Regions from separate parts of the Arthrobacter sp. BI5 genome, predicted to be linked through region 1. Evidence: riboswitches for the same ligand, from Rfam matches in the RefSeq annotation. Region 1 holds a riboswitch; each other region holds the start of a gene.
The links. Region 1 has a riboswitch for thiamine pyrophosphate ahead of thiO (glycine oxidase ThiO). Riboswitches for the same ligand answer to the same signal wherever they lie in the genome.
Positions count from the first base shown of each region.

Region 2: it holds a riboswitch for thiamine pyrophosphate, as region 1 does, so the genes downstream of both, thiC (phosphomethylpyrimidine synthase ThiC) here and thiO (glycine oxidase ThiO) in region 1, are expected to answer to the same signal.
Region 3: it holds a riboswitch for thiamine pyrophosphate, as region 1 does, so the genes downstream of both, AC1MED_RS17125 (ECF transporter S component) here and thiO (glycine oxidase ThiO) in region 1, are expected to answer to the same signal.
Region 4: it holds a riboswitch for thiamine pyrophosphate, as region 1 does, so the genes downstream of both, AC1MED_RS10545 (bifunctional hydroxymethylpyrimidine kinase/phosphomethylpyrimidine kinase) here and thiO (glycine oxidase ThiO) in region 1, are expected to answer to the same signal.

Region 1 covers NZ_CM155264.1:2,871,579-2,878,945, forward strand. The annotation lists gene AC1MED_RS13140 (TetR/AcrR family transcriptional regulator) at 1-210, shown strand, start outside; gene AC1MED_RS13145 (DUF3107 domain-containing protein) at 299-523, shown strand; gene AC1MED_RS13150 (cytochrome c-type biogenesis protein) at 579-881, shown strand; gene AC1MED_RS13155 (RNA polymerase sigma factor) at 882-2,177, opposite strand; gene AC1MED_RS13160 (YciI family protein) at 2,221-2,544, opposite strand; gene AC1MED_RS13165 (thiazole synthase) at 2,676-3,485, opposite strand; gene thiS (sulfur carrier protein ThiS) at 3,491-3,727, opposite strand; gene thiO (glycine oxidase ThiO) at 3,724-5,040, opposite strand; TPP riboswitch at 5,032-5,152, opposite strand; gene thiE (thiamine phosphate synthase) at 5,179-5,919, shown strand; gene AC1MED_RS13185 (ferritin-like fold-containing protein) at 5,954-6,625, opposite strand; gene AC1MED_RS13190 (RNB domain-containing ribonuclease) at 6,666-7,367, shown strand, end outside.
Region 2 covers NZ_CM155264.1:2,451,337-2,458,703, reverse strand. The annotation lists gene ffh (signal recognition particle protein) at 1-126, shown strand, start outside; gene AC1MED_RS11320 (alpha/beta fold hydrolase) at 279-1,028, shown strand; gene thiC (phosphomethylpyrimidine synthase ThiC) at 1,070-2,926, opposite strand; TPP riboswitch at 2,895-3,002, opposite strand; gene AC1MED_RS11310 (GNAT family N-acetyltransferase) at 3,071-3,571, shown strand; gene AC1MED_RS11305 (amidohydrolase family protein) at 3,575-4,675, shown strand; gene AC1MED_RS11300 (VOC family protein) at 4,757-5,632, shown strand; gene AC1MED_RS11295 (hypothetical protein) at 6,224-6,661, shown strand; gene rpsP (30S ribosomal protein S16) at 6,881-7,303, shown strand; gene AC1MED_RS11285 (RNA-binding protein) at 7,305-7,367, shown strand, end outside.
Region 3 covers NZ_CM155264.1:3,687,249-3,694,615, forward strand. The annotation lists gene AC1MED_RS17110 (UDP-N-acetylglucosamine 1-carboxyvinyltransferase) at 1-693, opposite strand, end outside; gene AC1MED_RS17115 (energy-coupling factor transporter transmembrane component T family protein) at 823-1,626, opposite strand; gene AC1MED_RS17120 (ABC transporter ATP-binding protein) at 1,623-3,257, opposite strand; gene AC1MED_RS17125 (ECF transporter S component) at 3,271-3,903, opposite strand; TPP riboswitch at 3,973-4,115, opposite strand; gene AC1MED_RS17130 (heme-degrading domain-containing protein) at 4,193-4,741, shown strand; gene AC1MED_RS17135 (DUF4235 domain-containing protein) at 4,783-5,046, shown strand; gene mnhG (monovalent cation/H(+) antiporter subunit G) at 5,113-5,508, opposite strand; gene AC1MED_RS17145 (MrpF/PhaF family protein) at 5,498-5,776, opposite strand; gene AC1MED_RS17150 (Na+/H+ antiporter subunit E) at 5,773-6,318, opposite strand; gene AC1MED_RS17155 (Na+/H+ antiporter subunit D) at 6,315-7,367, opposite strand, start outside.
Region 4 covers NZ_CM155264.1:2,320,769-2,328,135, forward strand. The annotation lists gene obgE (GTPase ObgE) at 1-286, opposite strand, end outside; gene rpmA (50S ribosomal protein L27) at 403-666, opposite strand; gene rplU (50S ribosomal protein L21) at 728-1,036, opposite strand; gene AC1MED_RS10545 (bifunctional hydroxymethylpyrimidine kinase/phosphomethylpyrimidine kinase) at 1,404-2,990, opposite strand; TPP riboswitch at 3,070-3,167, opposite strand; gene AC1MED_RS10550 (Rne/Rng family ribonuclease) at 3,325-6,735, opposite strand; gene AC1MED_RS10555 (vitamin K epoxide reductase family protein) at 7,213-7,367, shown strand, end outside.

The DNA.
Region 1 (7,367 bases):
TTCGCTGACGCGATCGCGAAGGTCATCGCCGAGGACACCAAACTGCCGCTCCTGGAAGCCCAACTCCTGGGCCGGGGACTGTCCGGGATGGCGCAGGTCAGTGCCCGGTACTGGCTGGAAACGGACGGGAACCTGGACATCGATGTGGCCAGCGACCTGATCTACCGTTTAGCTTGGCGCGGAATCTCCCGCTTCCCCAAGGAGTCCTAGACTACAAATAGAGAACAACTCGTAGAGAAAGCTCGCAGAGACAACTCGTAGCGAACTTGAACACTTTGATTGGCTGGGAGGCCTTGCTGTGGAAGTAAAGATCGGCATTCAGAACATCGGCCGCGAAATTGCCCTCGAATCGAACCAGGACGCCGACGCGGTGGCGAAGCTGGTGGGAGAGGCACTCTCCAAGGGCACCGAGCTCCGCCTGACCGATGAGAAGGGCCGCCAGATCATCATCCCGGCGAACGTCCTGGGCTACGTCGAAATCGGCGCCGAAGAGGTCCGGCGGGTGGGCTTCGGCGCCCTCTAGGCCGACCGGCCCGTTCCCCTCAGCTGCCCAACCCGCAATTCCCCAAGGAGTCTGAATGCTGTCCCTGATTGTGGTGGCCATGGTGGCCGTGGCCGCGGGTTTTGTGGTGTGGGCCAATGACAAGCGGCACGCCAAGTACGGCATCGCCGTGCCGGCTGGGGTGGCCCTCGGCGTGGGGATGCTGAGCTGGATCATTTTCATGGCGGCCGGCTTCGGCTACCAGCCGGGCCTTACCTGGATCCCGTGGGTCGCGCCCCTGCTGCTGGGCGGCGCCGCAGCGGTCGGCGCGGTGCTTTACCTCGGCAGGTCCCGCACCCGGCAGGACACCGCACGGATGACCGCCATCCTGCGCCTCTAATCACCGTTCCCCGGTTCCGTCGGCGCCGGTCTCCGCCAGGCGTTTGCTGAGGTAGCGGCGCTCCACCTCGGTTGGTGCGAGTGCCCGGGCCTTCAGGTATTCGCGGCCGGCCTCCTGCAGCCTGCCAAGGCGCCGCAGGAGGTCCGCCTTCGCGGCAGGCAGGAGGTAATACCGCTCCAGTGACCCCGCCAGGTCCAGTCGGTCGATGAGGTGCAGCCCTGCCTCCGGTCCTTGGGACATGGCGACGGCGACTGCGCGGTTGAGGTCGACGACCGGCGACGGTGCCAGTTCGGCGAGACGGTCGTACAACAGAGCCACGCGGGTGAAGTCGGTACTGCCGAAATCGCGGGCGGTCATGTGGCACGCGGCGATGGCTGCCTGGATCCGGTAGCTCCCGGGCCGGGCACCGCGTGAAATCCCAAGCCGGTCGGCGGCTGCCAGGAGCGCGAGGGCTTCCGCCGTCGCTGCCTGGTCCCACTGCCCGCGGTCCTGGTCCTCCAGCGTCACCAGGTCCCCTGCGGCGTCGGTCCGCGTCAATCGGCGGCCGTGCTGGAACAGCATGAGTGCCAGCAGGCCCATGGCCTCCGGCTCCTCGGAAGAGCCGTCGAGCAAACGGATCAGCAGACGGTTGAGGCGGATCGCCTCAAGGACAAGGGGCTCGCGGATCAGCGTGGTACCCCCGGCGGCCGCATATCCCTCGTTGAACATGAGGTAGAGCACGGACAGGATGCCGGCCGTGCGTTCGGAGATCAGCTCCGGCGGCGGCACCCGGTACGGAATCCCGGCATTCCGTATCTTGGCGCGGGCGCGGACCAGCCGTTTCGACATGGTTGACTCCGGGACGAGGAACGCGCGTGCGATCTCGCCTGTGGTCAGGCCGGCCACTGTCCGCAACGTCAGTGCCACCCGTGCCTCAAGCGGGAGGGCAGGATGGCAACAGGTGTAAATCAGCCGCAGCCGGTCGTCCCCGGCAGCCGGATCACCGGGGGCAGCCTCAGCGAGCCCTTCGAGCTCGGTGAGGACCGCGAGTTCCTGGACCGCCCGCTTTTCGCTGGCCGCGCTCCGCATCCGGTCGATCGCCCTGTTCTTGGCGACGGTTGTCAGCCACGCCCCGGTGTTGGCGGGGATGCCACGCTCCGGCCAGTCGGCCAGGGCGCGTGCAAACGCGTCCTGGACACAGTCCTCGGCCAGGCCCCAGTCGCCGGTCACGCGGATGAGGGTGGCGGTGATGCGTGCAGTCTCGGCGGCGGAGGCGCCTTCGACGGCGGTCCGCACGTCCGTCACTTCCGCTGCCACGCGACCCCCTGCGTCGGGATCGAGGGCTTCAGGCGGATGGCCGCTATCCGAACGGCCACACAGGCCTGATTTCGATCTTGCCGAATTTTGCCATCGGATGCTTGGAGGCAACCTCGATCGCCTCATCGAGATCGGCGCAGGCGATGATGTCGTAGCCCGCGATCCACTCCTTCGTCTCGGCAAACGGACCGTCCGTGACGACCACCTCGCCGGCGCGCACCCTGACAGTGGTGGCGTCTTCCACCGGACGCAGCCTGTCACCGTGCCGGGCGATACCCCTGGCTTCCACCTCGGCCGCCCATTCCTCGATGTTGTCCTCGGCGGCCACATATTCCGGCGCTGTGGGATCGGTGCAGATGAAAAGCATGTAGTCCACGGTGACTCCTTCTAGTAGGTCGATACAGCAGTACGACGAAGAAGGTGCCGCCAAAAGGACACCTGCCGCCAAGTTTCTTTTCCGGAATGGTACTCCGGCCGGTTTCCCCGCCGCCGCAACCGCTACAGGAACTCGGCGCGGCCTTCCATGGCGGACGAGGCCAGGGCATGCTCGCGGCGCGGGATCCGGCCTGCCCTGCGCGCCAGCCTGCCGGCGATGACCGCGTGCCGGAACGCCTCCCCCATCAGCGCCGGGTCCTGGGCGCGGGTCACGGCGGTGGCGAGCAGCACGGCATCGCAGCCCAGTTCCATCGCGAGCGCGGCGTCGGAGGCCGTGCCGATGCCGGCGTCAAGCACCACCGGTACGGAGGCCCTCGAGACAATCAGTTCGATGTTGTGCGGGTTCAGGATGCCCAGGCCCGTGCCGATCGGGGCGCCCAGCGGCATCACGGCGGTGGCGCCGAGGTTTTCCAGCCGGAGGGCCAGCACCGGGTCGTCGTTCGTGTAGGCGAAGACTTTGAAGCCGCGGGCCACAAGCTGCTCGGTGGCCTCCACAAGTTCCAGGGCGTCCGGCAGCAGGGTGTGCTCGTCCGCGATCACCTCAAGCTTCACCCAGTCCGTCTCCAGCGCTTCGCGGGCCAGTTCGGCCGTGAGAACGGCATCCCGGGCGGTGAAGCAGCCGGCGGTGTTGGGCAGCACCCGGATGTTGTTGTCCGCCAGCAGCTGGAACAGCGAGCCGCTCTCGGCCGGCGAGTAGCGGCGCATGGCCACCGTGGTGAGTTCCGTGCCGGAGGCCACCAGGGCGGCGCCCAGGCCGTCCAGGCTCGGTGCCCCGCCGGTGCCCATGATCAGCCGCGAGCCCAGCTCCACGCCGTCGAAGGTCAGCGGGTCCCGGCGTGCCTGCCGGGTTGCGTCCAGCGCTGTTTCTGCCATGGCGTTCATCCTCCCTGTACCGCGGTGACGAGTTCGACGTCGTCGCCCTCGGCGAGCGCCGTCGAGTGCCACTGGCTGCGCGGCACCACCTCGTCGTTGCGGGCGACGGCGACGCCGAGCTTGCGGCCGTCCGTGGCCTGCCCGTCGGCGGCCAGCGTCCGGCCGGTGACCCCGCTGACCAGCGCGCCGACCGTGGCGCCGTCGGCGAGGGCGTGCTGCGCTCCGTTGAGCCTGATGTTCATGCTGTGGTCCTGTCTGTCGTTGGGGCATGTGCGGGTGAGACGTCGCCCGGGTCGTGGCCGGAGGAATCCGGGCGGCGGACGGAGAACCGGTCCGGTCGGAACCGGGCCCAGCGCGGGTCCGGCTGCCCGTCCAGCAGCGCCCGGCAGATGGCGGCGGCCACGGGGGTGAGCAGCACCCCGTGCCGGAAGAAACCGGTGGCCACGATCAGGCCCGCGATGTCCGGCCCGGCGCCGGGGCCGGCCACGCGGCCCAGCAGCGGGGCGTTGTCCGGTGTCCCCGGCCGTGCCCGGGCCGTGGCCTCGAGCAGTTCCAGTTCGGCGACGGCCGGGAGCAGCTGCTGGGCATCGCGCAGGAGCTGGTAGACGCCGCCGGCGGACACGGCGGCGGCGGCGGAGGGCGCGTCCTCCCGCTGGGTTGCGCCGATCACCACCGTGCCGTCCGCCCGCGGAACGATGTAGACCGGGACTCCGCGGACCAGCCCCCGCACGGTGGAGCGCAGCAGCGGCCGGAGCCGTTGCGGCACCCGGAGCCGGAGGATGTCCCCGTAGACCGGCCGCAGCGGCAGGGACAGTCCGGCCGGCAGGCCCTGCAGGTCGGCTGCCCCGAGGCCGTTGGCCACAACCGTCTCACCGGCACGGATTTCCCCGCCGCCCTCAAGCGTGGCCCCCGCCACGCGGCCGCCGTCCCAGAGCAGCCCGGCCGCGCGGCGGCGCACCGCCGTGTACCGGCTGTCGGCGGCCAGCAGCGAGCCGATCCGGGCCAGCAGTCGGCGCGGGTCCACCTGGTGGTCGGCCGGGATGTCGAAGGCGCAGGAGATGCCCGGGCTGAGCAGGGGTTCGCGGTTGCGCGCCTCGCGGACCGTCAGCGGCTCCACGGCCAGCCCGCAGGCCTGCTGCACGGCCCGCAGGTCGGCGAGCGCCCGGCGGTCGGCGGCGTCGGCACCGACGGCGAGGGTCGGCGTCGTGAGATAGCCGGTGCCGCCCGCGTCAACGCCGCCGGCTGTGCTGTTGCCAGCCAGAGCGGCAGCGAACTCCGGCCACAGCCGTGACGCTTCCAGCATCAGGGCCAAGAGGTCTTCCTCCTGGTAATGCAGTTCGCTCACGGGCGCCAGCATTCCGGCAGCGGCCCAGCTGGCGCCGGAGCCGGGGTCGTCGTCGAGCAGGGCGACGGTGCGGCCCGAGCGGCGGGCCTCCCAGGCGATGCCGTGGCCGATCACTCCCCCGCCGATCACGGCGACGTCGTAATATTCGGCGCCTGCGCGCGGCACAGCGCCGGTGGCGGGTGTGGCGGATGGTGGGACTGATACGTCCATAGGCTTCCTTCCCTACGCCGGTACTAACCGGATCAGGTCAAGCGGTCGGCTCTGACGCCCTCTCAGCCCGGCGGCCGGATGACGGCCTGCGCGGGCTCCCGCGGTATGCGCCCAGTGTAGAGGAACTAGGCTTATGGCATGAGCCAGGATGTCCACACCACCGCCCGCCTGTACCTGTGCACCGACGCCCGGAAGGAGCGCGGCGACTTCGAGGACTTCGTTGATGCCGCCTTCGCCGGCGGTGTTGACATCATCCAGCTACGGGACAAGTCCCTGGAGGCGGCCGAGGAGCTGGAGCTGCTGGAGCTCCTGCACGCCGTGGCGCGGCGGCACGGCCGGCTCTGGGCCGTGAACGACCGCGCTGACCTCGCCTCCCTCGCCGGGGCGCCGGTCTTCCACATCGGGCAAAAGGACATCCCCTTCACCGCGGCCCGGGAATTCCTGGGCAAGGACACCGTGATCGGCATGTCCACCCACACCCCGGAGCAGGTGGACGCCGCGATCGCCGCGGCCCCGGGCCGGAGCGGTCTGGACTACTTCTGCGTGGGGCCGGTCTGGGCCACCCCGACGAAGCCGGGCCGCGCCGCCGTCGGACTGGACCTGGTGCGCTACGCCGCCGCGGCGATCGGCCGGGCCGAGGCCGCGGACGGCGGAAAGGTCTCCGGCGTGGTGCCGTGGTTCGCCATCGGCGGCATCGACCTGGCCAACGTGGAGCAGGTCGTCGACGCCGGGGCGCGCCGGATCGTGGTGGTCCGGGCGATTACCGAGGCCGCCGATCCCGCCGGGGCGGCGCGGGCCCTGCTGGCCGCGCTTGACGCCGGCAGCCACGCCGACGCCGAAAACCACACCGGCGTCCGCAGCGGTGCCGGGGAAAACTAGGCGGGCAAGCTAGCCGGGAAGACGGCCCGGGGACCTAGCCGGCGAGTCCGAGCTGGGACATCCGCCGGGAATGCCCGGCGGCGAGGTCGGCGGTCAGGGCGCGGGCGAGTTCACCGGCCCTGGCCTCGTCCGCGCCGGTCAGGCCGCCGAGGAAGGCGTGTTCCACGCTGACCCGCTGCGCCTGGGTGAGTGCCTCCCCGAGCAGCCGCCGGGCCCACAGCGCCAGCCGGGACGCCAGCCGCGGGTCGTCGGCAAGCGCCGCCTTGAGCCGGTCCCGCAGCACCGCCGTCGCGTCCCCTGCGGACTGGACCTGTTCGATCAGCGCGGCGGTGCCGGCGTCGACGTAGCTGGAAATGGAGCGGTAGAAGTCGGCGGAGACTGTGTCAATCACATAGGCCTTCATCAGTGACTCATGCCAGTCGGCGGGCCGGGTGCGCTCATGGAAGTGGTCCACCGACGGTTGGAACGGCAGCATGGCTTCCTCCGCGTCGGCGCCCCGTTCGGCCAGCCGCGCGCAGACCAGTTCGAAGTGCTGGAACTCGATGACCGCGAGCCGGCCCAGCACCGCACGGTCGTGCAGGGTGGGCGAATACCGGGCATCGGAGGAGAGCCGTTCGAAGGCTGAGAGCTCCCCGTAGGCCATCACGCCCAGCAGGTCCCTGAGGAAGCGTTGGTAGCGGGCGGGCTCGGCCGGGGAGGTGCTCATGCTTCAAGACTAGTGGCGGAAATCGGGCTACCCTGATTTCGTGTCTCATCATCGCCTGACTCCGAGCGTCCGCCAGCAGAAGAACCAGCTTGCCCAGGCGCTCAACGCACTGCGCACCACCCTGGAACTGCCCGGTCCGTTCCCGGAAGCGGCGCTCCGGGACGCCGAGGCGGCTGTAGCCGGCCACGAACTGCCCGAGCTGGACCTGACGCATGTCGAGTTCGTGACCATTGACCCGGCGTCCTCAACGGACCTGGACCAGGCCCTGTTCATTGACCGCGACGGCGAGGGCTACAAGGTCTTCTACGCCATTGCGGATGTCCCTTCTTTCGTCCAGCCCGGCAGTGCGCTCGACGCCGAGACCCGGCGCCGCGGCCAAACGTTCTACACTCCGGAGGGCCGCATCCCGCTGCACCCCGAAGTCATCAGCGAGGCGGCCGGCAGCCTGCTGGCGGGCCAGCTCTGTGCGGCCTTCGTCTGGGAGTTCGAACTCGACGGCGCCGCCGAAGTGGCCTCCGTCCTGGTGCGCCGGGCGCAGGTCCGCAGCCGGGCCAAGCTCAGCTACCACGGCGTGCAGGCCGCACTCGACGGCGGCACCGCGGACCCGGTATTGCAACTGCTCAAGGAAGTCGGCAGCAAACGGGTGGAACTGGAACGGCTCCGCGGCGGGGCGAGCCTGAACATGCCGGAGCAGGAAATCGAACAACTGCCCGACGGCGGCTACCGGATCGTCGCCGCGCCG
Region 2 (7,367 bases), 420 kb from region 1:
CGGCGCGCCGCCGGCCCCAAGACCGTACCCACCGGGGCAGCCTTCGGCCAGCAGGGCGGGGAGTTCGATCCCTCCCAGCTGAACCTGCCCAAAGGCTTCGACAAGTTTCTCGGCGGCAGCAAGTAGCTGAAGCCGGGTTGCCTTCGACGGGACCATTCGACAGGACGGCGGCGGCAGGACCCTTCGACCGGACGGCGGCGGCAGCATGCCGGCAGTAGCATGCCGGCAGCCAGTATGTCGTCGGCCCCGTTGACGGGGCGGTGCCATAGGCTTAGGGCATGTTCAAGCAGCGCGTAGTCTTCGTCCACGGGGCCGGCAGTTTTGGTGCCGCGGCGTGGCCGAAACAGCACGGCATGGCGCTCAGCTACGACGCCCTGTTCCTGCGGCGGCACGGCTTCGACCCCGTGGCCGAACCGCGGGAAACGGACTTCGCCGCCGATGCCGGCATCGTGTTGCGGGCCCTGGCGGACGACGGCCGCGGCGAGGCCGGCGGCCATGTCGTGGCCCATTCGCAGGGCGCAATCGCCGCGATGATGGCCGCCGTCGAACGCCCCGACCTGGTGCAGTCCCTCACCCTGGTGGAACCGGCCTGCCTCTCGCTCACGGCCGAACTGCCGGCGACTGCCGCGCACCGGGCCCTGATGCAGCCGCTCTTTGACGTCCGGCACAACCTTGGCGACGAGGATTTCCACCGCGAGTTCGTGCGCCGCGTGTTCGCCGCCCACGCCCCGGTCCGCGGCAGTGTGGGCGAACCCGCGGTGGAGGACGGACGCGCCGCGCGCCGGCTCCGCCTGCAGGCGCCGCCGTGGGAAGCCCCGCTGCAGATCGTTCCCGGTGTGCCGACGCTGGTGCTGACCGGCGGCTGGGAACCGCTCTATGAGGAAATTGCCGGCTACCTGCGGGAGACGGGCGCCCTGCACCGCACCGCCCCGGGCGGGCACCGGCCGCAGGATTCCAAGGAAGGCGACCGGGCCATCCGCTCCTTCATCGCGGACGTCAACCGCAGCCGGCACGCCCACGCCTCCTGACGTGCCGGTCCCGCGCATCAGGCCGGCGCCCGGACCCCAGGCTAGGAGGGTGCGCCTAGGGAGGGCGCGGGCAGGTAGACCTTGCCGCCGGCTGCCAGGAATTCGTGGCTTTTCGCGCGCATTCCGGCTGCCGTCTGTGCCAACGCAGCCTGGGAATCGGCGGAACCGTATTCGTCCCGGATGTCCTGGCTGATCCGCATGGAGCAGAACTTCGGCCCGCACATGGAACAGAAGTGGGCTGTCTTGGCCGGTTCGGCCGGCAGAGTCTCGTCGTGGAAGGCCTCCGCGGTCACCGGGTCCAGGGACAGTGCGAACTGGTCCCGCCAACGGAATTCGAACCGGGCCTTGGACAGGGCATCGTCGCGTTCGTGTGCACCGGGATGCCCCTTGGCCAGGTCGGCGGCGTGGGCGGCGATCTTGTAGGTGATGACGCCGGTCTTCACATCGTCCTTGTTGGGCAGGCCCAGGTGCTCCTTTGGCGTGACGTAGCACAGCATGGCCGTGCCGTACCGGGCGATCTCCGTGGCGCCGATCGCCGAGGTGATGTGGTCATAGCCCGGTGCGATGTCCGTGACCAGCGGCCCCAGTGTGTAGAACGGCGCGCCCTTGCAGAGTTCTTGCTGGCGCGCCACGTTCTCCCTGACGAGGTGGAACGGCACATGTCCCGGGCCTTCCACCATGACCTGGACATCGAACTCCCAGGCCCGCTGCGTGAGCTCGGCCAGCGTGTCCAGTTCGGCGAACTGGGCAGCGTCGTTGGCGTCCGCCGTCGACCCCGGCCGCAGCCCGTCGCCGAGTGAGAAGGCGACATCGTAGCGTGCGAAAATTTCGCACAGCTCGTCGAAGTGTGTGTAAAGGAAGTTCTCCTGATGGTGCGCCAGGCACCACCCGGCCATGATGGAACCGCCGCGGGACACGATTCCGGTGACCCGGTTGGCGGTCAACGGGACGTACCGCAGCAGCACTCCCGCGTGGATGGTCATATAGTCGACGCCCTGCTCGCACTGTTCGATCACGGTGTCACGGAAGATTTCCCAGGTCAGGGCGTTCGCTTCGCCGTTGACCTTTTCCAGGGCCTGGTAAATCGGTACCGTGCCGATCGGGACGGGGGAGTTGCGGATTATCCATTCGCGGGTGGTGTGGATGTCGTCCCCGGTCGACAGGTCCATTACCGTGTCTGCGCCCCATTGCGTGGCCCACTGGAGCTTGTCGACCTCCTCGGCGATGGAGCTGGTGACCGCGGAGTTGCCGATGTTCGCGTTGATCTTGACCAGGAACGCCTTCCCGATGATCATCGGCTCGGACTCCGGGTGGTTGATGTTGCTGGGGATGATGGCCCGGCCGGCGGCGACTTCGCTGCGGACGAGCTCGACGTCGCAGTTCTCCCGCAGAGCGACGAAGCGCATTTCCGGTGTCACGATGCCCTGTCGTGCGTAATGCATCTGTGTGACCGTTCGGCCTTCGACGGCGCGGCGGGGCTCCGGCGGCGCGCCCCGCCATTCCGCCGAGGCGGCACCGCGCCGGACCGCGGACTTGCCGTCGTCGAGCAGGTTGCGTTCCCGGCCGCTGTAGGGTTCCGTGTCCCCGCGTCCGGCGATCCATTCACTGCGGAAGCCGGCGAGCCCTACTACCGGGTCGCTGCCCGGTCCCGCGGTGCGGTACACCCGGAAGGGAGGATTCCCGACGCCGCCAGGGGATGGATCCAAGGCAATTTCCGTCACCGGGACGCGGATCCCGCCGTCTTCGACATACGCGAGGGCATGAGACTTAAGGGACTGCGTCACGGGAGTTGCGTCGCTGACGGGATTCTCCGCTGGTGCGGCGTCGTTTCCGTTCCGGGCAGGGCTGTGCTGTGGATTTGTTGCGCTCAAAGAACTACTCACTTCCTTCGCCGGCATTACCCGGACAGGTTCAACGGTCGCAGGCTGCACCAGCCTGATCTCAGCCCCTGCAGGGGCACCCGTGTGGTCGTAAACGAAGCTACCACAGGGCGCCGGGAAGCCGTCGCGGGAGCCCGGTCGTCCCCGTGTTAGCGTGGCATCGTGATTCAGCGCAGGGCCTTGCCCGGCATCAGGGCCGCGACCATTGAAGACCTCCCGGGCCTACCGGCCCTCGAAGCAGCGGCCGACCGCCTGCTCGAAGTGGAACTTGGGTGCCCGCCGTTCCCGGCTCCGGAGCAGGCGGGCCCGGATGATCGTCTCTTTGTTTTGGTCGCCGGAAGCCCTCCGGTCGGATTCGCCCGGGTCGACGAAGTCTGCGGCCAGGCCCATCTTGAACAACTCTCGGTGCATCCCGACTTTGCCGGGCGCGGCATCGGAAGGGCCCTGGTGCAGGCAGCCCTCGGCGAGGCCCGCCGTCGTGGTTATGAGTCCATGACGCTGTGCACCTTTGCGGGCGTTCCGTTCAATGGACCCTTTTACGCGAGCTGCGGCTTCGAGCTGGTCGCCGGGCCTTCGGGTGCCCTGGCCGCCGCGCGGGAACGCGAAGCCCAATGCGGGCTGGATGAGCTGGGCCGGCGGATTGCGATGCGGATTAAGCTTTAGGCCATGAGCAGCATCATCGAATTCAGCGGCCCCGTCCTCACGGCAGCCGACCAGGAGCGGCGCGGACTGTGGGCCGTCGACGGCAGGCTGACCTTCACCCGCCCCGCGGCCGCGCCGGATCTGGTCCTGGACGGCTGGGTCATCCCGGGCCTGGTCGACGCGCACTGCCACATCGGGCTCGGCCCCGGCGGCGACGTCCCGGACGAGGTCGCGGAGCGGCAGGCCCTGACCGACCGCGACGCCGGGACCCTGCTGGTCCGCGATGCCGGCGCGGTCCATGACACCCGGTGGATCCAGCAGCGGCGCGACCTGCCGCGCATCATCCGCTCCGGCCGGCACATCGCGAGGACGCGCCGGTACCTGCGGGGCTTCGCCATCGAGGTTGAACCCGGGGGCCTGGTGGAGGCCGTGCGCAAGCAGGCCCGCGCGGGGGACGGCTGGGTCAAGCTGGTGGGGGACTGGATCGACCGCGACGCCGGCGACCTCGCCGCCAGCTTCCCGGCCGGGGCCGTCAAAGACGCCGTCCGGGCGGCGCACGACGAGGGCGCCCGCGTCACGGCGCACTGCTTCGCGGAAGACACCCTTGATGACATGCTCGACGCCGGGATTGACTGCATCGAACACGGCACCGGGCTGCTGCCCCGGCACCTGCCCCGTTTCGTCGAACAGGGCGTGCCGATCGTGCCCACGCTGATCAACATTGCCACCTTCCCGGACATCGCGGCCCAGGCCGAAGGCAAGTTCCCGCGCTACGCCGCGCACATGCGCTCACTCTGGGAACGCCGGGCCGAGCGGATCCTGGAAGCGTACGAAGCCGGCGTGGCCATCTACGCCGGGACGGACGCGGGCAGCGTCATCAAACACGGCCGGATCGTCGATGAAGTCGAGGCCCTGCACGCCGCCGGACTCCCGGCCGCTGCCGCCCTCGACGCCGGAACCTGGGCCGCCCGGGGCTGGCTCGGCGCCGAGTCGATCGCCGAAGGAGCCAGCGCGGACGTGCTCGTCTGCGCCGAGGACCCCCGCCGGAACCTTGCGACCCTGCGCGAGCCCCGGGGCATCGTGCTGCGCGGGGAACTGGTCGGTCGAGGGCATGTCCCGCATTAGGAATAAATTGAAGCTTCAAGTAATTTAAGTCTATGCAAGGTCACCGAAGGTCGGTGGCCACAGGACCACCGGAGCGTTTCGATGACCGCAGAAGCCAGCACCCAGGATCTCCTTCCCGCCGAACTCACCATGGGCACCGTGATGCTCAAGGTCGGGGACATGTCGGTCATGACCGATTACTACCAGCGCGCCCTCGGCCTGGACATCGTCGCCGAGCAGGACGGCGGCCTCTACCTCGGGCGCAAGCGCAAGCCCCTGGTCCACCTGGCCCCCGCCCCCGGGCTGAACCTGCCCTCCCGCGGCGAGGCCGGCCTTTTCCACACCGCCCTGCTGTTCGAGGACCAGCCCTCACTGGCCGCCACCGTCGCCTCCGCCGCGCAGTACGAGCCGCAGTCCTTCACCGGCAGCGCCGACCACCTCGTCAGTGAAGCCTTCTACTTCAACGACCCGGAGGGCAACGGCATCGAGCTGTACTGGGACCGGCCCCGCGACGCCTGGTCCTGGGACGGCAAGAACGTGGTGATGGACAGCCTCGCCCTGCCGCCGCAGCGCTACCTCGAGCAGCACCTCACCGAAGCGTCGGTGGCCGGACAGCGCGAGGCCGATGCCGGCGTCGGGCACGTCCACCTGCAGGTCGGCGACGTGCAGTCCGCCCACGACTTCTACGTCGGGACGCTCGGCTTCGAGAAGACGGCGGGCTGGCACGGCCAGGCCCTGTTCGTCTCCGCCGGCGGCTACCACCACCACATGGCCATGAACGTCTGGAACAGCCGCGGCGCCGGGCCCCGCCACGACACCCTGGGCCTGGGCGAAGTGCTCATCGAGGTTCCCTCCGGAGACGACGTCGGCGCCCTCGCCGACCGGCTCAAGACCGCCGGCGTGAAGTCCCACCACACCGGGGCCGAGCTGCGCTTCGATGATCCGTGGCGCAACCGGATCCGCGTCGCCGTTCGCTAAGGTCCGCTGCCTGGCCGCGATGCGGGGCGGGGTGCGATCCGGTCCGCTTCCTCACGGCCCGCGGGACATGCCCATCCTTCGCGGACGTGGAGCGAGGGGCATGTCCATCCTTCGCGGCAGGGAGTGGGCATAGCGGCATTCTGCCCATTGCTCGTGGCTGAGGGAGGGCATGCTCATCCTCGGGCGGCCAAGAGCGAGGAGCATGTGCATTCTTCGCGGCACGGAGCGAGGAGCATGCTCATCCTTCGCAGCACGGAGTGGGCATAGCGGCATTCTGCTCATTGCTCGTGGCTAAGGGAGGGCATGTCCGTTCTCGCGGGACGAGGGGCGAGGAGCGTTCCATCCTCCGCCGACCTCGAGCGAGGAACAAGCTCATCCTTCGCAGATGTGGAGCGAGGAGCATGTCCATTCTTCGCGGCCGGGAATGGGCATAGCGGCATTCTGCTCATTGCTCACTGCTGGGGGAGGGCATGTCCGGTCGGGCCGCCGCCCCGTCTGGGCTAGGCTGAAACCGGATGGCCGCCGCAGCTTCCTGCCTGCAGTGCGGCCGCCGGCACCACGTCACACCTACCCTTGATGAGGAGCACTTCCTTGGGATTTACTGAAATCTTCGTCGCCACCCATGACGCTGCCCTGAAGCGCGCGTCGGCCCTCGACGGCGGCGCCGCGGCTGCCCCGGGCGCCGTCCGGATTCCCGACATCAGCGACTTCGAGGTCGAGCGTCTGGGCGACCTGGCCGGCACCGCCGTGCACGCCGCGGGCGCCGAATACGAGCTGGCGATGGTGGACGTTGCCAGCGACTCGCTGCTGGGCGTTCCGGCAGCGATGGTCAGGGCCCTCGCGGAGTTGCTCAGCTACGAGACCGAGGGCGAGGGTGACGTCCTGGCCGAGGTCGCGGAGAGCTGGGCGGCCGAGGAGGACATGCCCTTCGGTGCCGAGCAGGCCGCCCGTTACGTCCGGCAGCTCGCTGAGCTGGCGGCCGGCGTCGACCCCGCCACGAAGGCCGGACTGTACGTTTGGACCTCCTGACGCGACGCCCGCCCGGACCAAAAACCGGCCGTAAGTGACCCGCTGCGGGTGTCAAGTCGAAATCCGCGCGGTGATCTGGCACAATAAACAGGTACTCGATCTGCGTGGCCCCTCTCTCCGCGTCCGGATCCTGTCCTTTAGAACCCCCTAGTACGGCCCGCCCCACGGGTGCAGAACGCCGGGCTCGACCCCGTTTCAGAAACAGGAGTGACCACAAAAGTGGCCGTAAAGATTCGCCTTAAGCGCTTCGGCAAGATGCGCGCACCGTACTACCGCATCGTCGTCATGGACGCACGCTCCAAGCGTGACGGCCGTGCCATCGAAGAGATCGGCAAGTACCACCCGACCGAAGAGCCCTCGTACATCGAGGTCGACACGGACCGTGCCCAGTACTGGCTCGGCGTCGGCGCACAGCCGTCCGAGCAGGTCGCCGCGATCCTGAAGATCACCGGCGACTGGCAGAAGTTCAAGGGTCTCCCGGGCCAGGAGGGCACCTTGAAGACCAAGGCTCCCAAGGAAGCCTTCGTCACGCCGGAAAAGGGTTCCGTGATCATCCCGGAAGCCATCACCAAGAAGGCCAAGAAGGACGACGCAGCCGAGGCTCCCGCCGACGCCGAAGCAGAGACCACCGAGGCTGAGTAAATTGCTGGCAGAAGCGCTCGAACACCTGGTCCGAGGGATTGTTGACAGTCCCGAGGACGTCAAG
Region 3 (7,367 bases), 820 kb from region 1:
GAAGGAACGGTCGTGGCCGTCCGCGGGCGGCGCCTGCACGCTGTAGAAGCCGGACTTCGCCTCGACGCTGAGGCCGAACTGGCGCAGGGCCTGCATGTGCGGCTCCACGGTGCGGGTGCCGAGGTCGCAGCCGCCCGCGTACGGCAGCCGGTATTCGGCGGATTCGTCGAGCAGCGGACCCAGGAGCATGATGACGCTCCGGGTCCGGCGTGCGGCCTCGACGTCCATCGAATCAAGGTCCAGCACGGCCGGGCGGCGGATCTGCAGATCGTTCGCGTCCAGCCAGGTGCATTCGACGCCGATGCTGGTCAGGACCTCAACGATCCGGTTGACCTCCTCGATCCGGGCCAGCCGGCGCAGGACGGTGGTGCCGCGGTTGATCAGGCTCGCGCACAGCAGCGCGACGCCGGCGTTCTTGCTGCTGTTGACGTCCACGGCGCCGGAGAGCGTGCGGCCGCCCTCCACCCTGAGGTGGGTCATCTGCGGCCGGCCGACTTTGACGATGGCCCGGCCGAAAATGGCTTCAAGCCGCTGGATCATTTTCAGGCTCAGGTTCTGCTTGCCCTGTTCCATCCGGGCAATGGCGCTCTGGCTGGTACCCAGTTCGGCCGCGAGCTGTCCCTGGGTCCAGCCCTTCTGGCCGCGGGCGTCCCGGAGCGCGGCGCCGACGTGTTCAGCAGTCTGTTGAGTCATATGCAATAAATATCACGAATGAGCTATTTGATCCGCAAAACTCCCTCCAACTGCACTTAAGCTCACACAATATCCATCTCGTGCGATATGGGAGCAGCGGCTACCCCGCGAATAGCGTACGCCAGTCCGCTACTGCTGGCCGAGGAACACCATGTTCCAGGTCCCGGCACCGATGGCCGCCGCCACCGACGCGCCGGCGATCAGCACACCGCCCAGGACCACCCACGCGTCCAGCCGGCTGAACGTCGCCGTCCGCGCCCAGGTCCGCTGCGCGCCGCCGAAGCCGCGGGCTTCCATGGTCACCGCCAGCCGGGACGCGCGGCGGAGTGCCTGGACCAGCAGTCCGAAGCTCTGCCCCAGGGTGGCCTTCAGCCGCTGCACCGGGCTGCCATGCGAGCCCACGCCGCGGGCCCGCCGGGCCATGCCGATGGTCTGCCATTCCTCGGCCATGAGCCCCACCAGGCGCATCGCGGCGAGGGTCCCGAGCACAAACCGGTGCGGCAGCTTCGCCTGCTGCGCCAGGGCGTCGGCCAGGTCTGTCGGGTCTGTGCAGCTCATCAGCAGCACCGCCGGCAGGGCGATCGCCAGGCCGCGCAAGAGGAAGCCCAGCCCAAGCTGCAGCGAGCCCTCGCTGATGGACCAGACGCCGACGTCGAGCAGTATCCGTCCGTGGTCCGGCGCGAGGATCGCCGTGCTCCAGCCGCCCACGGCCGCCGCGAGGATCAGCGGCCAGCCGCGCTGCCAGAGCAGGGCCAGGGTCAGGCCGGCAAGCGGGAACAGCAGGAGTTCGAAGCCGAGCGCCACGGACGCGGACACCCAGTCGATGGACAGCGCCAGGACGACGGTGATGAGCACGACGCCGGCGAACTTGGCCAGCGGGTTGGCCCGGGCCAGCAGGGCGTGGTTTCCGGGCAGGGTCAGAGTGTCCCTCACGGCGCCGCCACCCCCGGATGGGCCGGGCCGGGCACGCCGGGCTGCGGGGCGCCGAGTTTCACCTCGGTGCCGCCCAGAACCTCGCTGAACTCCGCGTCATGCGTTACCGAGACCACGGCCGTGCCGGCGTCGAGGAGCTCGGAGAGGAAGGAGGCAAGTTCCGCCCAGGTGTTGGCGTCCTGGCCGAAGGTCGGCTCGTCCAGCACCAGCACCTGCGGGTGCGCGGCCAGCACGGTAGCGACCGAGAGCCGCCGTTTTTCGCCGCCGGAGAGGGTGTAGGGGTTGGCGTCCACCAGCTCGCGCAGCCGGAGGCGTTCCAGCAGTTCGTCCACCCGTTCTTCGCCGCGGCCCAGCTGGCGGGGGCCGAACATCAGTTCGTCCAGCACCCGTCCGGTGACGAACTGGTGCTCGGGTTCCTGGAACACCGTGCCGATCCTGGCGATCAGCTGCTGGGCCCTCCACTTGTAGGGATCGATGCCCGCGCCGGCGCTTAGTTCGGTCGTGGCGGACACCGCACCGGCCACCGGGGCCAGCAGTCCCGCCAGCGTCAGGGCGAAGGTCGACTTCCCGGAACCGTTGGGGCCGGTGATGGTCAGCGCCTGCCCGGCCCGGACCTGCGCCGTGATGCCGGACTGCACGGGCGCGGGCGGGAGCGTGCGGAACCCCCGCAGCAGACCGGTGCGGCGGGGGCGTTCGCGGGACACGGCCAGCCCCTCGGCGGCCAGCAGCAGCTGGCCGGCCGCCGCGCCGCCGCCGGCCCCGCCCCACAGGGTACCCCCGGGGGCTCCGCCGGCACGGGCCCGGGTGGCAGGCACATGGCCGGGCACCCAGACGCCGGCGGCGATGAGCAGGTCCCGTGCCTGCTCCAGCACCTGGTCCGGGGGCCCGTCCAGCAGCACGGCGGAGTCCGTGGCGGTTCCGGGCTGCAGCACGACGATCCGGTCCACGAGGTCTTTCCAGACGGCGACCCGGTGCTCCACCACCACCAGGGTGGCCCCGGTCTTGTCCAGGCACCGTCCCACGGCGTCGCGGACCTCGAGGACACCGGCCGGGTCAAGGTTGGCGGTGGGCTCGTCGAGCAGCAGCAGGCCGGGCCGCATCGCGAGGATCCCGGCGAGTGCCAGCCGCTGCTTCTGGCCGCCGGAAAGCGACGACGTCGGGTGCTGCAGCGGCAGGCCGCCCAGCCCGACGTCGTCGAGCGCCTCCGCCACGCGGCGCCAGATCTCCGCCGGGGGCACGGAGAGGTTTTCGGCCCCGAAGGCGACGTCGTCGCCAAGCCGCGACAGCACCACCTGGGTCTCCGGGTCCTGCTGCATCAGCCCCGCCCTGCCGCGCCGGGCCCGGGGCGGGGCGCCGTCGATCAGCAGGCTGCCCGTTTCGTCCGAGTCCTCGGCGTCAGCGGCGGCCGCGGGCGAAGCAGCGGCTGCAGCTGTGCTGTCCCCGAGCACCCCGGCCAGGGCATGCAGCAGTGTGGACTTGCCGGCGCCGGACGGCCCCAGCAGCAGCACACGCTCACCCGGTCCGATGTCCAGATCCAGGCCGCTCACGGCGGGCCGTGGCCGGCCGGCGTGCCGCCAGCCCCAGCCGCGGGCGGTGACAGCGGCCGGCCGGACGGCGTCGGAAGTTCTCATGCGGGTGCGGGCCTCAGGAGAAGACGGGTTCCGACGCCGCCTTGCGGGAGCCGAAGGAGCCCAGCACCCCGGTCTTGGCCAGGCCGCGGGTGGCCAGCCAGGACAGTCCGCCGGCAATGACGGCTCCGGAGATGGCGCAGAAGATGATGTAGGCGAGCTTGTCGCCGGTTTCGTACGCGATGTTCCAGCCCCACGGCAGGAGGGAGTCGTTCAGGCCGCAGAAGAGGCCCGCGCCGGCGCCGGCGAGCAGGGACACCGGCAGGTTGAACCGCTTGTACAGGAAAGCGGCGAAAATGAGTTCGGCGCCGAGGCCCTGGACGAAGCCGGAGAACAGCACGGACGCGCCGTACTGGGAGCCCATGATCAGCTCGCCCGTGGCGGCCACGGTTTCGCAGAACAGTGCCGCTCCGGGCTTGCGGATAATGAGCATGCCCAGCACCGCGGGGATCATCCAGCCTCCGGCATAGAGCCCGGTCAGCGGCGGGTAGACGGCGTTGAGCGGAACGGAAACAAGGTTGGAACCCTGGGACCAGGCCCAGAAAATCACACCGCCGGCTACAGCGATCAACGCCGCCACCACAATGTCGACCACGCGCCAGTTGTACTTGCCGGTGGTGAGTGTCTGCTTCGCAGAAATATCAGTCATGTCGTCCTCCTGAGGTACAGGAGGGGAGGGTGTTCCGGCGGCGCCGCGGCTTCCGCCACGGGCGCCGGGCACCCTGAGAACTCGACTCCCTTGCGCCGGTACTAACCGGATCAGGTTCGAGGGTCTGCGGCTGTCCGCACTCTCAGCGCCCACCTACGGTTCCCTGGAGTGTTCCAGTGATGCCCGACGGCGGCGCTCCCCTGTCGTATTAAAATCGCCCTTGTGGGCTGGGCCAGTTTACACCCGTTGGGGTTGCGCCGCGGTGGGCAGCTAACGGAAGCTGAATCCCATGAGCGACGCACCAGTTCCTTCCCCCGAGTACGACCCGGACTCCGCGGAACCGCAGCCGCAGGGGGCCCTGGCGGCGCTCATCGGCCGCATCCTGACGGAGATCGACGAACTGCAGTTCGAGTCCTTCAGCAAGGACGACGCCCTTGACCTTGGGCTCCGCCTGGTGGAACTGGGCCGGCAACGCGCCCACCCGATTGCCATCGACATCACCAAGGGTGAGCAGGTGCTGTTCGACGCCGCGCTGGAGGGCGCCACCCCGGACAACGATCGCTGGATCAAGGCCAAACAGCGCACCGCCGCGCGGTACGAAGTCCCGTCGCTGCTGGTGGGCCTCCGGGCGCGTGCCGCCGGGCGCAGGATCGAGGACAACGCCTGGTTCGACCAGCAGGAGTTTGCGGCCCACGGCGGCTCCTTTCCCATTTACCTGCGCGGCACCGGGATGGTCGGCGCCGTCACCGTGTCGGGGCTGCCGCAGAAGGCGGACCACGAGCTGGTGGTCGAGGCCCTGACGGAGGTCCTTGGCCGCCCGGCGTCACCGGGACGCTAGGCTAGGGGAAGCCCTGTTTCCTCCCGCAAGGAGTACGACGTATGAACATCTTCATCAAACTGCTCGGCACCGGCATCAGCCTCCTCGCCGGCTTCGTCGGCACCAAGGTGGTCGACACCGTCTGGGAAAAGACCACCGGCAACAAGCCGCCGAAGGGCCACGACGACGACGTTCCCACCACGCTGCGGCAGGCCCTGACGTTCGCCCTGATCTCGGCGTCGGTCAGCGCCATCATCCAGGTCCTCGCCAACCGCGGCACGCAGCGGGCGATCACCCGCTTCGCCAAGACCCAGGACCTGGTCTAGAGGCACTGGTCTGAGCGCGCATGAGCCAGTGCGCCTCGTCGAGGTGCACTGGCCGCGCCGGCGGCGTCAGTCGTCGTCGTCGGTAAAACCGCGTTTGCCGGCCGCCTGCTGGACGACGGCTTCGAGCTCGTCGGCGCTGAGCAGTTCCGGGTGCAGGTGCTTGGTGCGGTAGCCGGCGCGTCCCACCATGTGGGCCGAGACCGGCACCGTGAGCAGCTGGAAGATCCATGCCACCCCCAGCACCGGCCACACCCACCAGGTGCGCAGCTGCAGCCCCACCGCGCAGAGCAGCAGAAACAGGCCCAGCACCTGCGGCTTGGTGGCGGCGTGCATCCGGCTCATGAGGTCGGGGAAGCGCAGCAGGCCGATAGCCGCGCCGAGGGACATCAGCGCCCCGACCACCATGAACACGGCGGAGACGGCGTCGATCACGGCGTCGGCCGAGGTTGTCTCAGGACTCATTGGGCTGCTTCCTCCGGTCTGCCACGAAACGGGCCACGGTCACCGAGCCGACAAAGCCGATGATGGAGATGGACACCAGCAGCATCAGGTTGTTCAGGTGCCGGTTCACGGCCATATCGATGCACAGCGCCGCGCCCAGGATGGCGAGCAGCACGTCGGCGGCGAGCACCCGGTCAAGCAGCGAGGGCCCGCGGGCGATGCGGATGATCGCGCCGGCCGCTGCGAGGGAGAGCACGACGGCGGTGATGGTCTGGACCAGCGGCATCATGTGCCCACCTCCTGCTTCAGTGCGGACAGTTCGGCCGGGGTGCCCATGATCCGGATCAGCGCGGCCTCGGTGTCGCGGACCTCCATGCGGAGCTTGTCCGCATCCTTAGCGTCGCGGACGTTGATGCCGTGGATGTAGAGCGTGGACGTGGACCGGTCCACTTCTACCACCACGGACCCCGGAATCAGCGAGATCACATGCCCGGTGGCGGTCACCAGCAGGTCGGAATGGCTCCGGAGTCGGACGGCGACGACGGCGCTGATCACCTGCGGGCCCCGGACCACGGCCAGGTACAGGACCTGGAAGCTGGCCGCCACTACCTTGCCCAGGAAGATCACGGCGAAGGGCACGGCGCGCAGCACGTTGAACCGGCCGCCCAGTTCTACCGGCGGCAGGTAGAACAGCCGCGCCACCACCACTGCTATCAACGCACCGAAAAGCAGGTTCCCGGCGCTGAAATCCTGCCAGAGCGCACCCCAGACGATGACCAGCCAGACCAGCAACGGCAGTTCCTGGCGCAGCGAGATTCTCTTCCGCGTCATTTCCCGCCCTCCTGCCGCGGCGGCTCGGCGATCGCGGGGACCGGCGCCTCGTCCCCCAGCACGGCCTGGATGTAGGCTGACCGGTCCAGCATTGCCTCGGCCGACTGGCCGGCCACCCGGAACAGCGGCCCGGCGAACACCGTCAGCGCCACCCCGAACAGCACCAGGCCCAAGGTGGAGCCCACCATGGTCCGCGGCAGCAGGGTCACGTTCTGCTGGCCGGCGCGGTGGCCGGTGGCGGAGTCGCCGGGAGCGGCGAGCAGTACGGGGTCGGGGTGTTCGGCGTCCTCGGGCTTGCGCCAGAAAGCGCGGTTCCAGACCCGGGCGATGGCCAGCAGCGTCAGCAGGCTGGTCAGCACGCCGCCGGCCACGAGCGCGTACGCGAGCGGCGTGCCGAGGGCGACGCCGGCCTGCAGCAGGCCCAGTTTGCCCAGGAACCCGGAGAACGGCGGGATGCCGGCCAGGTTCATGGCCGGGACGAAGAACAGCACCGCCAGCAGCGGCGAGAGCTTGGCGAGCCCGGCGATCCGGTCCACCGAGGAGCTGCCGGCGCGGCGCTCGATCAGGCCGGTCACCAGGAACAGGCTGGTCTGGATGGTGATGTGGTGCGCCACGTAGAACACCGCGGCCCCCAGCCCCGCGACAGAGGACATCGCCAGGCCGAACACCATGTAGCCGATGTGGCTGACGAGGGTAAAGGAGAGCAGTCGCTTGATGTCGCTTTGCGCCAGGGCACCCAGAATCCCCACCACCATGGTCAGCAGGGCCGCGACCATCAGCGGGGTGTTGAACGTATCGCCGGGAAAGAGCAGCGTCTCGGTGCGGACCATCGCGTAGACGCCCACCTTGGTGAGCAGCCCGGCGAACACGGCGGTGACCGGGGCAGGCGCCGTCGGATACGAGTCCGGGAGCCAGAAACTCAGCGGGAAGACGGCGGCCTTGATCCCGAACGCCACCAGCAGCAGCACGTGCAGCAGGTTCCGGGTGCCCTGGTCCAGTTCGACCAGCTTGACGGCCAGGTCGGCCATGTTGATGGTCCCGGTGGCGCC
Region 4 (7,367 bases), 550 kb from region 1:
CGGTGCCCTCGGGAACCGGAAGGACCAGGGTCTCGCCGTTTTTGCCGCCGCGCCAGTCGCCCATGCCGGGGCCGCCGTTGGTGGCGTGCCGGTGCGGGGCGTGGTGGTAGTCGAGCAGCGTGGTGGTCTGGGGATCCACGCGCAGGATGACGTCGCCGCCGTTGCCGCCGTTGCCGCCGTCGGGACCGCCGAGGGGCTTGAACTTCTCGCGGTGGACGGAGACACAGCCGTGGCCGCCGGTACCGCCGGATACATGCAGTACTACCCGGTCTACAAAGCTCGCCACGTGGATCTCCTCAGTGCTGTTCCTCGGGTCCGCAGGGGGCCCAAGATGATTGTAATGCGGTTAAAACACCGGTGGAGCGGACCTATTGGCCCGCCCCACCGATTTAGAACTTGTTGTTACTCTGCAGCTGCAGCAGCCACGATGTTCACAACGCGACGACCACGGCGGGTGCCGAACTCGACGGCACCGGGGGTCAGTGCGAACAGGGTGTCGTCGCCGCCGCGGCCAACGCCGGCGCCCGGGTGGAAGTGGGTGCCACGCTGGCGGACGATGATCTCGCCTGCGGAAACTACCTGGCCGCCGAAGCGCTTGACGCCAAGGTACTGGGCGTTGGAGTCACGACCGTTGCGAGTGGAGCTCGCGCCTTTTTTATGTGCCATTTGAAATGCCTGCTTTCAAAAATTCTGGGGAAACTGTTGGAACCAGATCAGTAACGAAGAGTTACTTGATACCGGTGATCTTGACCTTGGTCAGTTCCTGACGGTGACCCTGGCGCTTCTTGTAACCGGTCTTGTTCTTGAACTTCTGGATGACGATCTTCGGACCACGGAGGTCTTCGAGGATCTCAGCCGTAACCGTTACCTTGGCCAGGTCCTTGGCTGCAGACGTGACCTTGTCACCGTCCACCAGGAGCAGTGCGGGCAGCTCAAAGGTGCTGCCGGCTCCACCGGGGACGCGGTTCAGGGTAACGAAGTCTCCAACGGAAACCTTCTCTTGGCGGCCGCCTGCGCGGACAATCGCGTACACCACTGGGGAACTCACTTCTCTCGACGTTTATTACTAGATTTGCGTGCGGAACCTGGGGCCGAAGTGTTCGGACCGGCTCACGCTGTGCCTCAACGCCGGTGGATTCCCCGGGGGAACCCATGAGCTATCCCGTGGAAAGTCCTGCCCGCAGGGCGGGTGAACTGTTCCTCAGGGTCATAACCCAAGTGTTGGCGTAAGCACCGAAGATCTAGACTACGCTAATTTTGCCTTCGGTCGCAAACGAGGCTGGTCCCGGCGAGTAGTGCGTGACAGGCACCACACCGTGGGCCAGGGGGCCCAGGAGGTGGTGCCGCAGCGACCTTCCGGAACCGCGCCCCATCATGTTACCGGCTGCATCGCCCGGGCCGGCTCAGGCGTGCAGCCTCGGCGCGTCGAAGAATTCCACCTCATACCGGCAGGAGTGCTCGAAGGCTTCTGCCATGGCGCGTCGCTCCGCCTCGGAGGCCCCGCGGCCCGCCGCGTCGGTGTACCTGATCGCCTGCCGGGTCGCCTCCGCGAAGGCCTCGTCCGCGTAGGTGCGCAGCCACTCCGCGTAGGGATGCGCCGTCGGGGCGCCCGCAGCGAGGAATTCGCCATGCAGCGTGGCGCCGACCTCGGCGTAGAGCCAGAAACACGGCAGCGCCGCCGCGACCAGCACGCCGTAGCTGCCGGCGAGCGACGCCGCGTGGAGGTGGTCCACGTAGGCCTTGGTGACCGGTCCCGGCCGGGTTGCGGCTGCGCGGCCGGCCAGCCAGTTCCGGTGCAGTTCGGATTCGACTTCGAGGCACTGCTGCGCCGAACGGGACCAGAAGAGCTGTTCGGCTTCCGACGGCGCGAGGGCGGCGGCGCGGGACAGCACCCGGGAGTAGCCGTTCAGGTAGAGGGCGTCCTGGCTGAGGTAATAGGCGAACTCCTGCTCCGGCAAACTGCCGTCGGCAAGCCTGCGGATGAAGTCCAGGCTGTAGATCGCGTCCAGTCCGGCCGCCGCGTGCCCGGCGAGGGCCGCTGCAAAGCCACCCTCGTCGGGCAGTTGTGTCGGGGCCGGTGCGGCCGGCTGCAGGTGGTGGAAATGGTGCACGGGACCGTTGCCGGATCCGACGTCGAGGCGGCCGGCTTCCCGCAGCGCACCCAGCAGCCAGGGCTTGACCTCACGCAGCGCCGCCTCCCAGTCCCCCGCACGCGCCTGCACCGTGGCCAGCGCCGAGGACAGGGAGCAGCCGGTGCCGTGGCTGTTGCGGGTGGCGATCCGCTCGCCCGGCACGACCACCGTTTCCTGCCCGAGCAGTCCCCCGGTGTTCACCAGCGCGTCCGGACAGCCGCCGCCGTCGTCATGGCTGCCTTCTTCGCTGTCCTGGTTGATGTCGCCGAGGTGGCCGCCCTTGACCAGCACCGTGGTGCCGGCCAGGGCGGCAAGCCGCTTGCCTTGTTCCAGCGCCCCGGCCCAGTCCGCGGCGGGCGGTTCGTCCAGCAGCATGGCCAGTTCGGCCAGGTTCGGGGTGATGAGGTCGGCCAGCGGGAGCAGGGAGCGCAGGGCCGCCTCGGCGGATTCCTGCAGCAGCCGGTCGCCGCTGGTGGCCACCATCACGGGGTCCAGGACCACGACGGCGGGACGGGCCTTCTGGAGCCACGCCCGGACGGCCTCGATCACCGCAGCGTCGCCGAGCATGCCGATCTTGACCGCGTCGATGGTGATGTCGTCGCTGACCGCCTCCAGCTGGGCGGTCAGGAACGATGCCGGCGGCACGTGGACGGAGCGGACGCCCCGGGTGTTCTGGGCCGTCAGCGCCGTGATGGCGGCCATCCCGTAGCCGCCGTTCGCGGCGATGCTCTTCAAATCCGCCTGGATGCCGGCGCCGCCGGAGGGGTCCGAACCAGCGATCGCCAGCACCCGCGGAATCCGCGGCAGTGTGGCCGCGGCGGGGTCGGTGCGCCCTGTGTCCGGGAAGGCGGACTGCAGGATGGATGCCGGGCGGGTTGCGGCCGGCCGGGTGGGTTGCGGCTGGGTTGATAGTGGCTGGGTAGATGCAGGCTGGGTCGATGAAGACAAGAGACATCCCTTCGCCGGTGCTAACCGGACAGGTTCAACGGGTCTGGATCTCAGCCGGCTCGATGCGCGGCACCCCGTGTCAGTCCCCCAGCCTAGCGTTCCCCGCCGGCAACTCCCCCGTCCGCACCTTCCGTGACGGCGCCCCCTGGCGGACGCCCGTTAACGGGCTCGCGGGTACCGCCCGGACCGACCGATGTTACGTCGATTCCGCACGATACCCGCGGGCCGTGGTGTCTGCTGGGTCTTAGAGCTCCGACGCCGGGACGCCGACGCCGAGGATGACCGGCTCGTTGGCCGCGGGCTTCGCGGCTTCCTTCGCCGGCTCCGGGGCCTTGGCTTCATGGACGGATCCGGCTGCTGCCGACGGAGTGGCCGCGCGCTGCTGCACGGACGTCTCATTGGCGGCTCCCTGGGCGCGGCTGGCGCTTCGGTTCCGGCGCACCCGGCGGGGTGCGGAGCTCTCCACTGCCGCAGCCTGGCGGGCCGGTGCTGCGGGAGCCTGTGCTGCGGGTGCCTGCGCCGCGGGTGCCTTGGCAGCTTCCCGGCGGACGGGTGCCTGTGGTGCCTGGGCCTGAGCCGCGGGTGCCTTGGGCGCTTCCTGCCGGAAGGTGGCCTGCGCCTCCCGGTTCCGGACACTCGGCGGCTGGATCCGTGCCGTCTGGGCACGGCCACGGCCGCGGGTGGCGCGGGGCGGTGCCGCTGCAACCGGTGCGGCGGGTTCCGCCGCCGGGAGCTCCGCGGCCCGTGCAGCCGGTTCCGGCGCTACGGTTTCCGCCACTACGGTGTCCGCAGCGGCCGGGGCCGCTGCGGCAGGCTTGCCGGCCTCGGCGTCGCCCAGGTTGGCGAATGCCTCGGTGAGCAGGTCCAGGGTCAGCGCGGGCTGCGGGGTCTCCTCCGCGTGCTCGACGAACGGCAGGGCTACCTGCTCGCCGCCGAAGGTCAGCACTGCGGCGGGACGCCCGGCTGCCTCCTCCGTCGAAGCCAGCTCCACGGCCGCATCGAGGGCGGCCTGCCGGGTTTCGGCGTCGGGCGCTGCTGTCGCGTCGCCGTCGTGCAGGTGGGCGGCGTGCGCGGCGGCGGCGATGTTGGCCAGCGCGGCGCGGGTCGCTTCTGCCTTGGCGTGGCGCTCAGCCTCGGTGGGCTCGGCGTGCGCCGGGGCGGGTGCGGCCGGCATGGACTCGCCGGCTCCCTGGCCGCCCTTGCCGCGGCGGCGCTTGCGCTCAGTGCGGGCGGCGGGCTGGTGCTCGGTCCGCGGGACGTGGTGTTCCGCGGCGACGGTGTTGGCGCGGCGGTGTTCGACCGGCTCGTCGTGGGTGACGATGCCGCGGCCGGCGCAGGCCTCGCACTGTTCGCCGAAGACCTCCAGAAGCCCGGTGCCCATCCGCTTGCGGGTCATCTGCACGAGCCCCAGCGAGGTCACCTCGGCGACCTGGTGCTTGGTCCGGTCCCGGCCCAGGCACTCCACCATGCGGCGCAGCACGAGGTCGCGGTTGGATTCCAGCACCATGTCGATGAAGTCGATCACGATGATGCCGCCGATGTCGCGCAACCGCAGCTGCCGGACGACTTCCTCGGCCGCTTCCAGGTTGTTCTTGGTGACGGTTTCCTCGAGGTTGCCGCCGCTGCCGGTGAACTTGCCGGTGTTGACGTCCACCACGGTCATGGCTTCGGTGCGGTCAATCACGAGGGAGCCGCCGGAGGGCAGGAAGACCTTGCGGTCCAGGGCCTTGTGGATCTGCTCGTCGATGCGCCAGGCAGCGAAGATGTCCGTGTCCTTGGTCCACTTCTCGAGCCGGCCCACCAGGTCCGGAGCCACATAGGTGACGTAGGCCTCGATGGTGTCCCAGGCTTCCTCACCGGAGACGATCAGCTTGGAGAAGTCCTCGTTGAAGACGTCGCGGACCACCTTGATGGTCAGGTCCGGTTCGCCGTAGAGCAGCTCCGGGGCGAGGATCTTGGTGGACGTGGACTGGCTCTCGATGCCTTCCCACTGCGCGCGCAGACGGTTGATGTCATGCGTCAGTTCCTCCTCCGAGGCGCCCTCGGCCGCGGTGCGGACGATCACGCCGGCGTCCTCCGGCAGGCGGTCCTTGAGGATCCGCTTGAGACGGTTGCGCTCGACGTCGGGCAGCTTGCGGGAGATGCCGGTCATGGAACCCCCGGGCACGTACACGAGGTAGCGGCCGGGCAGCGAGATCTGGCTGGTCAGCCGGGCACCCTTGTGGCCGACCGGGTCCTTGGTGACCTGGACGAGCACGGAGTCACCGGATTTGAGCGCGTTTTCGATCCGGCGCTGCTTGCCTTCGAGGTTGACGGCGTCCCAGTTGACTTCGCCGGCGTACAGCACGGCGTTGCGGCCGCGTCCGATGTCGACGAATGCGGCTTCCATGGAGGGCAGCACGTTCTGGACCTTGCCCAGGTAGACGTTGCCGATCAGGGAATCCTGCTGGGTCTTGGAGACGAAATGCTCGGCCAGCACACCGTCTTCCAGGACGCCGATCTGGATTCTGTCGTCGCGCTGCCTGACGATCATCTGGCGGTCCACGGACTCGCGGCGGGCCAGGAACTCGGCCTCGGTGATGACGGTGCGGCGGCGGCCGGTGTCGCGGGACTCGCGGCGGCGCTGCTTCTTGGCCTCCAGGCGGGTGGAGCCCTTGACGGAGGTGACACGGTTGTTGACCGGGGCCTCGCTGGCCGCGCGCGGGGCCCGGACGCGCGTCACCGTGTTGGGCGGATCGTCGTCCCCGCCGCCGGTCAGTTCAAGGTCCTGGTCGCCACGGCGGCGACGGCGGCGCCGGCGCGAGGTCACGCCCGCTTCGAGGGTGCCTTCGGCATCCTCGCCGGGTTCCTCGGTGCTCTCGTCAGCGCCTTCGGTGTCGGTATCAGCTTCGCCGGTGCGGCTGCGGCCGCGGCGTCCCCGGCTGCGGCGGCGACGGCGGCTTCCGGCGTCGTCGCCCTCGGCTTCCTCTTCGTCTTCTTCTTCGGTTTCCTCGGCCACCACCGGGGCCGGGCGCACGACGGTGCTCAGGTCCGGGGCCTGGAAGATCATCGAGGTGACAGCGCCGGGTGCGAGGAACAGCGCGGGGGCTTCCGCGCCGGCCTCGGCCGCGGTTTCATCGGACTCTGCTGCCGGGGATTCGGCGGCGGCCGGCGCGGCTGCGGCGGCTGGGGCGACTGCTTCGGCGGCGGGTGCGGCTTCGTGCTGCACAGCCTTTTCGGCCTGCACAGCTTCTTCGTTCTGCACAGCTGCCGGGGCAGCTTTGGCGCGGGACGCGCGGCGGCGGACCGGCTTTTCCGGTGCGGCTTCCGCTGCCGCCGGCTCCGCGGGCGCCTCAACAGGCGCATTCTCGGCGGCCGCAATGTCCGAGGTGGTTTCCCCGGTTGCGGCGGGGACGTCGTCGTCGGTCTTCTTGCGCGACCGGCTCCGGCGGGCCGGGGCCTTGGCTTCCGGGGCGGCGTCGGTGCCGTCCGTGACGGAGCCGGCTTCAGTGACGACGTCGAACGTGGCTGCCGTCTCTGCGGCTTCCGCCTTGGGGGCCGCCTTGCGGCGGGTCCTGGTGGCTTTCTTGGGAGCCTCCGTTGCGGCGGCGGTTTCCGGTGCTTCCTCGGTAACGAGTGCTTCGTTGTTACCGGCTGCTAGCTGGTCATTATCCATATGTGGCGACACTCCTGCCCCTGATGTACCGCCACATCCGGCACCCGTGGGGGCAAATATTTGTCAACACCCGCGGGCATTGACAGAAGTCAATTGAATACCTCCAGGTTCGCACCGGCAGTGGGGTGCGGCAGCCCTGGAAGGCCGGCAAGCTTGTCTTGAACCCGTTGATCCCATATGTCACAACCAGGTGCCGTCCAATGGCATTGCGGGATAGGCCGGATCGAGGGATCCGAAGTATGCCCTGCTCATCATTGGCGGTCTTGAAAACAAAGTCGCCGGACTGAAACCCGAATGTGGATCGCGTCCCAGCCAGGTTCATTGTCTCACAGGAGCCGCGAAAGCAGGGCTAAGCAGGTCATCCGGTCCGCGTCGTGGACCGAATCACTTGTGACGGCTTGAGGCCTACCCGGGTACATCCAGCCTCCGGCGATAGAATCGGCCCAAGAGCACCCCGACGCAAAGGACTGAAATCCCATGCCCAGCATCTCCCACGCCCCCGACGACGTGACCGCCCACGAGCGCGGCGCCGGCGCGGCCGCTGCGGAGCGCCCGCTGCCGCTGATGACGCGTGACCGGCCGTTTGCCTGGCTGCTGCTGATCACCGGCGTGGTCGGCTGGCTCGCGTCCGG